Linked DNA regions of Aeoliella mucimassa. Each later gene encodes a partner of the first gene's protein in a complex. Links are inferred from orthologs where the notes say so. Each region holds a gene or a part of one and is shown in the gene's direction. Other genes may lie near its edges.

Region 1 (3,869 bases):
CCGAGGCTCGGTGAGCGAAGTACTGCTACATCGCAGTCGCAGAAGTACTTGGCATCGCACTCGGGAGGGAGATAAAGGATGATTTATCGCATCAAAGAAGCATTCTGGTCGTGGGGCGACGACTCTGCGATTTGCGACCAGTTTGGACAGCCGGTCTATCAGGTCGACGGCGCGGCCTTCAGTTGGGGCGACGACCTTTCGTTTCAGGACATGAGCGGTCGCCAACTCGCCCGCATCACGCAAACGTTGTTCAGCTTCAAGCCACGCTATCAGATTCAGATCGATGGCACCGTGTTCGCCGAGGTGATCAAAGAGTGGAGCTGGTTCAACCAGAAGTTCACGCTCGATGTGCCTGGCCCCAACGATTACTCGATCACTGGATCGTTCTGGGAGCACGAGTTTAGCTTCACGCGACAAGGCCGCGATGTCGCTCGGGTGAGCAAAAGCTACTGGGCGTGGACCGACAGCTACGGGGTGCAGACGGTCGACAACGAAGACGACCTCGCCATCCTCTGTACCTGCATCGTGATCGACCAGGTGCTGCACGATGGTGATCGCAATAACTAGGTGGCACCATTTAACATTTGGCGATTGCGTTGTAGCACGCTATTGAAGAGCCCATGGAAATTGAGGCTCGGTCCGCAAGGGAACATCAGCCTTTTGGTATTGGTTCGCTAGTTCTACTACTTCTAGAGCAGTCGCGTTTGTTGCGATAGGAGCTTCACTGTCTAAGAACTCCCTCGCGCCAGGAATTCCGGTTCCCAATAATCGAGCCAGACGAACGATGATGCGATTACGTGTTTCGGGTTCCCAGACGATCCAAACATTGTAGCGATTCGTATCTGACGCCTGAGCAACACGAAGCGAAAACTGGAGGTATGCGTCAGACTCCACATAACCGACGATCTGGTCGGCGAACGCACGGAGATTGTCTTCGGGGCTGCGTTCGAAGATGTTCTTCAGGTCGTTGCCGAATACGATCGCATCAGAAGATCGTTCTATCGGAGTTCCATCGACCTTCTCAGTAGTCTTGGGGCTGAAATCAGCGGTACGCAGGAGATGGAGTAGCTGATACTCTTCGTTCGAACGCATTTCGACCAATTCGCCATCGAAAAAGAGCCTCCCTGGAATGAAATCGCGAGTCTCATCGTGCGATGGGAACACGTGCTGAGTAAGGAGCACCCGCCGCTCTCGCCCAGATGGATCGATGGCCTCTAGGATAGTAGTACCACCGTCCAAAAAGTACTTTGATCCGCAAATGGTGAGGGTTTGGGGGAGTTGCATTACCATCTAATCCCGCAATGTTCATGAATTGAGAGTTAGCCGCAATTCGCGTTCAGATACAATGTTGTTGCCCAGTCCACTAGGAGTCTAAATGACCATCACCATCGATGTCGAGGTTCCCGGGGAACTAAAGCATCTCCACTTACCAAAAGGGGTAGCAGCACGTCTGCAAACGCTGCTCGACCGTCAATCGTTGGGGCAAACGCTCACCACTGCCGAGCGGGAGGAAGCGAAAGAGTTGGTCGACCTCGCCGATTTTTTTACCCTCTTACAGATGAGAGCTGCGCAGCAAGCTCCTTGACCATTCTTTTTCCACCAGACGCCGGCTATTCAGCCAAGGCCCCGGTTGGGATAGAATAGGGGGCTCGGCTAGCGAGAACCGTTTTTGCTCTCCCTCGGCACCCACTGAACTTCAGCCCCTTGGCTTTCGACCCGTGATCGCAATTGTTAACTACGAAATGGGGAATCTCCGCAGTGTGGAGAAGGCGCTGGAGTCGTTGGGCTACTCGAGCGTGATCACCGACGATCCCCAGGTGATTGCCGAGGCCGACAAGCTGATTCTGCCTGGCGTGGGGGCCTACGCCGATGCGATGGCCGCGCTCCGCGAGCGGCAGCTGGTCGAACCGTTGCGGGCCGCAGTGGCCGCTGGCAAGCCAACGCTCGGCATCTGCCTGGGCATGCAACTGCTGTTCGACATCAGCTACGAAGATGGCGAGCACCAGGGCCTTGGCATCTTGCCTGGCAAGGTGGTGCGTTTCTCGGTGCCTACCGAGTATAAGGTGCCGCACATGGGATGGAACCAGATTGCGCCGGCCAAGGAGTCGCCGCTGTACGCGGGGATCGATGCCGGGTCGTACTTCTACTTTGTGCACTCCTACTACGTAGTGCCCGACGACTCGGCCGTCGTAGCGACCACTACCGATTATCCAGAATCGTTCTGCAGCAGCATCGAGCGCGAGAATTTGTTCGCCACTCAGTTTCATCCGGAAAAGAGTCAGAAACTGGGACTCAAGCTGCTAGCAAATTTCGCTGCCCTGTAGCAGTTGGGATTCTGTAGAACTCGTATTAGAATGACTTGATGCTCCTGCACATCGAATATGTTGAACCTGTCGACGCTTACCAATTGCGACTGCGGTTCTCGAACGCGACGGAGAAAGTAGTTGATGTCAGTCCACTCTTGCAAGGACCCGTCTTTGTACCGATTCGCGATCTGAAAGTGTTTCGGCAGGTGAAATTGGATCCCATCGCCAAAACGGTGTCTTGGCCTAGTGGAGCAGATCTAGCCCCAGAAGCGTTGCTGGCCCTCCCTGAAGTCGCCGATTCACAGGCGAGTGCGGTGGTGAACACCGAGTCTCGCTGATTCATAAATGGGCTGTAGACCGCGATGAGTTTTCTATCCTCCAGCAGCCCTGCGGAACCGTCGGATGAATCGGGGCTGCTGTGTCCCAAGTGTGGCAAACCGACACCCCCGCTGGCGAATCGCTGCGCACTGTGTGGCGAGTACTTTCCCAACGTCGAGCAGCGGCGAGGTAACCCTGCAGCAGGGGCCATGGTGGGACTCGTGCGGGGCATCGGGCTCGGTGGCTTCGTGGTGGGCGGGGCGAGCGGCATCCAGCTACTATTAGGCCAGCGTGGTCTTGGATTCGTGGTTGCAATGGTCGTAGGATTCGTCGTGTTTTCGGCCTGTTTGTCGATTGCCAGCGTATTGCACAAGAGTACCTATCGCGTCGATTAAGAGTGTGCGGAATCGCCACCTTCGCTCCGGTGCAGCGAGGAATGGGCCCTTTGTTGGAGGGCTCGAAAAGCTCGTATCTTTTACGTCCCAGCAGGCGTGGATAGCCTTGTCCGCTACTTGAACTAGAGGGGGCGATTTGGGATATTGCATACAGTTTTCACCGAGGAATTCTCCACCCAAAAGGGCGTCGGCGGCTGTGGGCCCTCCGGGGCTCGGGGACTCCCCAAACCAATGGGGGCTCGCCCGAGTGTTGGCTCGATTGGGCGCGTCCTCAACAGCGACAGGAGCGCTGCCAACATGCAGATCTGGCCGGCCATTGATCTACGCGGAGGAAAGTGCGTACGTCTTCGACAGGGAGACTACGCGCAGGAAACCGTGTTCAACGACGACCCTGTTTCCGTGGCCAAGGAGTTTGCGGCTGCTGGCGCGAAGCATTTACACATCGTCGATCTCGACGGCGCCCGCGAAGGGCTGCCAGTGAACCTGCCGAGCGTGCAGGACATCGTGAACGCGGTCGACATGGAATGCGAACTCGGCGGCGGCGTGCGTGACGAACAAGCGATTATCGAGCTGCTGGGCTTTGGCATCGATCGACTGGTGGTCGGCACTTCGGCCATTAAGCAGCCCGACTGGTTCCGCGACACCTGTCGGAAGTTCCCCAACAAGCTGGTGCTCGGCATCGACGCCCGCGACGGCATGGTCGCCACCGACGGTTGGTTGGAGACCAGCAGCGTGTCGGCCTTGGAACTCGCCCGCCAGTTCGAAGGTGAGCCGATTGCCGCGCTGGTGTATACCGATATTGCCACCGATGGCATGATGGCCGGCCCCAACGTGCGGGCGATGCGAGATA
Region 2 (3,881 bases), 730 kb from region 1 along the record:
ACAGGAACTACTGTCGGCATCGCTTGATTTCGATCGCTTGTACATTCCCGCACTTGCGCTCACCAATGAGGAAAAAGCCAAACCAGCGGCCAAAGCGATCGAACGCTTGTTGCAAGCTTACCCCGACCTGATCGGACGGGTTCGCACGACGCTCAATGCTCCCGTCGTGAGTGAAGACCCTGTGCTACAAGCCATTGAACGGGCGGCCGAACTCGTTGCTTCCGGCGAGCCAAAGCAAGCGCACGAAGCGCTCGAGCCGATTCGCGACCTTACGACACAGCGCCGGGAACAGCTTGGTGTCGACTACGCGATCGATGCCCTCAACCACTACCACGAAATCATGGAAGAGATCGTGAAGCCCGCTATGTCAATGAAGGCAGCCGATGTCGATGCCCACTATAAAGTGGAGCTAAAGCAGATGGCTCTTGCTGCCTCCGACTCGTGGGCGGTTGTCGAGCAAACCGATTTCGATGCAGAGCTGTTTGGGCTCGACACCGAGGCCATCGAAGCGCTCGACACGAAGATTGCTCAAGAGCGGGCTGCGATAACGAAGCTCAACCGGGCGTTGGCTCGCGACGACGCCAAGTCGATCCTCAAGGCGGCCAAGGGACTCAAGCCTCCGTTCGCGAAGATCTACAAGTCGTTTGGCGATTTCGAAGGACTGCAACCCGCCGCATCGCGACGCTAGAATGCGAGGGAGCGACGTACTGTCCTTCCCACCAACATTCTGGCAGCCATGAATACCACGACCGAAGTGATGTCGGCCTTGCAAGCGGCTGGTGCCGAGCAAACGCGTCGCACCTACGCCCGCCATGGTTGCAACATCGATTGCTTCGGAGTGCAAATCGGTCAGCTAAAGAAGATTGCCAAGCAGATCAAAGGCAATCATTCGCTGGCGATCGAGTTGTACGAAACGGGTAACTCCGACGCCATGTACCTGGCTGGCATGGTGGTCGAACCACCGCAAATGACCAAAAAGCAGCTAGACTCCTGGGTGAAGGCTGCTGGTTGGGGCATGATCGGCGAATATGCTGTAGCACCGGTGGCGGCCGAGAGCCCTCACGGGCGGTCGCTTGCGTTGAAGTGGATGAAGTCGAAGCAGCCGTTGATAGCAGCAACCGGTTGGACCACCTACGCGCTGCTGCTGGCTACGTTGCCAGATGATCAGCTTGATCTCAGCGAGGTGACCGAGCGAGTCGATACGGTTGTCGAGCAAATCGATACCGCTCCCAACGGGGTGCGATACGCGATGAATAATTTCGTGATTTGCGTGGGGTGCTACGTCAAACCGCTGCTGAAATCGGCCAAAGCGGCGGCAAAACGCCTGGGGAAGGTCGAAGTCGACATGGGCGACACCAGCTGCAAGGTACCGCTGGCTACCGAGGCGATTGCCAAGGTAGAATCAATGGACCGGGTCGGCAAGAAACGCAAGTCGGCTCGTTGTTAGATTGCCTGTTGTCGCCTTCGTTTCCACATCCAGAGTCTCGATTTTCCTATGCTTGCTGCCCGTGTGATACCGTGTCTCGATGTGAACCAAGGCCGAGTCGTGAAAGGCACGAACTTCGTGAACCTTCGCGACGCTGGTGATCCGGTGGAAGTGGCCGCCCGGTACGAAGCCGAAGGGGCCGACGAGTTGGTGTTTCTCGACATCACTGCCAGCCACGAAGCGCGGGCGATCACTCTCGACATGGTGCGTCGTACCGCGGAGCGGGTGTTCATGCCATTCACGGTCGGCGGTGGCATCCGCACGCTGGCCGACGCCAAGGCGTTGATTACCGCCGGGGCCGAGAAGGTGAGCATCAACTCGGCTGCGGTCAAAACGCCGGAGCTGGTTAGCGAGGTCTCTCGCTGGTTTGGTAGCTGTGCGACTGTGGTGAACATCGACCCCAAACGCATCGTCGGCGAGGATGGCCGTGAGCGGTGGGAAGTACACATCAACGGCGGTCGCTTGCCGACTGGTCTCGAAGCCGTGGAGTGGGCGCAGCGGGTCGAGGAACTCGGCGCCGGCGAGATCGTGCTGACCAGCATGGACTGCGATGGCACCAAAGATGGCTATGATCTCGAGATCACCCGCGCGGTGAGCGAAGCGGTTACCATTCCGGTGGTCGCCAGCGGAGGTGCCGGCAAGCCCGAGCACCTGGCCGACGCCATTCTCGAAGGCAAAGCCGACGCAGCACTGGCTGCGAGCATCTTTCACTTCGGCGAGTACACCATCGAAGAAACCAAGCAAGTGATGGCCGAACGAGGCATTCCGGTTCGCATGCTGGTGTAAGTGCAAATGGCTCCACGCGAGGGCTTTCCCGCGTTGATCGCTTAGGGGGAGTTTCTGGAGTTGCTGATTCGGAAGTAATCGAAATCAGCCTGCCCGCCTGGCTCTTCGGTTGCGACATTAAACAGCCCGAACCGATAGCCCATGAAGTGGGTGAGCGTGTAGGTCATGTGTAGTTGGTTGCCGATGGGGTGCCAGGTGTCGCCGTCGAGGCTGTAGAAGAATCGGGCGAGGTCGGCCTGCTGGCGGAAGTCGCACTCGGCTCGCAGGTAAACTCGCGACTGCTCGAGCGGCACTTGCTCTACGACTTCCGGCTTGCTCGTTTCGGCGTTGATCATCACCAGTTGCTTGCCGTGGTCGGTGGCTTCGACACCCACGAGTCCGTAGTTGCTCTGAAGCAGGATCAGCCCCGCCATATCTCCCGGCTTCAGCCCCGATACGTCGAGGGCAATCTCGCCGGTGCACTCGGGGCCAATGGTGCGTTGGGTCAACGTATTGCGGGCGGAGAGCACGCTCTCGTCCACGCGGCTGGTAGTGGTTCGCAGGTAGCCTGGGCGAGCCGTTAGCGACCAGTTGGAGTCATCAGGATTGTGGTTCCATTGCCACACCGGTGATAGCTTCGCTGATTCGCTCGCGGTGAACTCATCGGAGTCGACAATGCCAGGAATCAGCCCTTCGCTCGCTGGCAGCGGTAGCTCCATCGGCACTTTGCCATCGTTTCCGATCACTGGCCAACCATCTTGCCAGGTGACCGGAACCAGGTAGGGAATGCGCCCGACCGAGCCATGATCCTGAAACAGGTAGGCGTACCAGTCGCCATCGGGGGTGTCGATCAGTCCCCCTTGGGCGACTCCCTTGTCTTGCAAAGCGAGTCGTCCCTCGTACGGGCCAGTGATCTTGTCGGCGCGGTGTACCACCACGGTACGCATGCCGCCGCGGGGCCAGGTGATGTGGAACAAGTAGTACTTGTCGTTCACCTTGAACAGTTGGCTCCCTTCGGCCCGCAGCATGATGTTGTCGCCGGCCGGCGCGCTAGCGTTGCGAATCACCACCTGATTCACCCCGTCGGGCTGGAGGCCGGTCAGGTCGTCCTTGAGTTCCACGATTTTGATCTCGCCGGCACCGTACAGCATGTAAGCCTTGCCATCGTCGTCGAAGAACAACGTGTGGTCGTGCAACATCGGGCGGAAGCTCCGCTTCTGCCACGGCCCGTGATCTACGTCGCGAGTGGAATAAATGTAGGTCTTGCCGGTGGTGTTCGAAAACGTCGACGCGTAGAACACTCCGTCGTGATACCGCAAGCTGCTCGCCCACGAACCCCGCCCGTAGCTATGCTTGCCGTTGTTCAGGTTCAGCTCGTCGACATCGTCGAGCACATCGTACGCGTAACTTGCGAGGCTCCAGTTGACGAGGTCTTTCGACTTCATGATAGGCAGCCCCGGGCTCATGTGCATCGTAGTGCTGCTCATGTAGTACGTGTCGTCGACACGCATGATCGAAATGTCCGGCACATCGGCGTGGATGATCGGGTTACGTGCTGTCTGGGCGTCGACGCGCGGGCCAGCGGCCATGCTCGCAAGCAAGAGAACAGTAAACGACGCAGCGAGAAGCT

The links. The genes of interacting proteins can lie anywhere in the genome.
Region 2: the proteins of hisH (region 1) and hisF are in contact, whole or in part, in a crystal structure (PDB 6RU0), measured with the Thermotoga maritima proteins. The link is inferred for Aeoliella mucimassa from one-to-one orthologs. Residues at the interface, in WP_004080484.1 of Thermotoga maritima: Asn15, Arg18, Arg22, Arg117, Leu118, Pro119, His120, Met121, Gly122, Trp123, Asn124, Asn134, Gly135, Tyr136, Tyr138, Val140, Tyr158, Glu180, Lys181, Ser182, Ser183, Lys184, Ile185; in WP_004080486.1 of Thermotoga maritima: Met1, Leu2, Ala3, Arg5, Ser40, Glu41, Asp45, Glu46, Ala70, Glu71, Ile73, Asp74, Ile75, Pro76, Phe77, Asp98, Lys99, Ser122, Gln123, Glu161, Thr195, Leu196, Asn247, Arg249, Glu251.

The regions. Positions count from the first base shown.
Region 1 is NZ_CP036278.1:2,072,023-2,075,891, forward strand. The notes cover bases 659-3,521. They hold hisH (imidazole glycerol phosphate synthase subunit HisH), read left to right. Parts: upstream 659-1,718; coding sequence 1,719-2,324; downstream 2,325-3,521. Other genes in these bases: Pan181_RS08325 (hypothetical protein), read right to left, coding at 659-1,284; Pan181_RS08330 (hypothetical protein), read left to right, coding at 1,376-1,585; Pan181_RS08340 (DUF2442 domain-containing protein), read left to right, coding at 2,363-2,644; Pan181_RS08345 (hypothetical protein), read left to right, coding at 2,669-3,019; hisA (1-(5-phosphoribosyl)-5-[(5-phosphoribosylamino)methylideneamino]imidazole-4-carboxamide isomerase), read left to right, coding at 3,317-3,521. Also shown: Pan181_RS08320 (LURP-one-related/scramblase family protein), read left to right, coding at 79-567; more of Pan181_RS08325, read right to left, coding at 607-658; more of hisA, read left to right, coding at 3,522-3,869. UniProt on the Escherichia coli protein: IGPS catalyzes the conversion of PRFAR and glutamine to IGP, AICAR and glutamate. The HisH subunit catalyzes the hydrolysis of glutamine to glutamate and ammonia as part of the synthesis of IGP and AICAR.
Region 2 is NZ_CP036278.1:1,346,953-1,350,833, forward strand. What follows is about bases 509-3,383. They hold hisF (imidazole glycerol phosphate synthase subunit HisF), read left to right. Parts: upstream 509-1,495; coding sequence 1,496-2,272; downstream 2,273-3,383. Other genes in these bases: Pan181_RS05520 (hypothetical protein), read left to right, coding at 509-688; Pan181_RS05525 (DNA alkylation repair protein), read left to right, coding at 737-1,447; Pan181_RS05535 (glycoside hydrolase family 43 protein), read right to left, coding at 2,314-3,383. Also shown: more of Pan181_RS05520, read left to right, coding at 1-508; more of Pan181_RS05535, read right to left, coding at 3,384-3,881.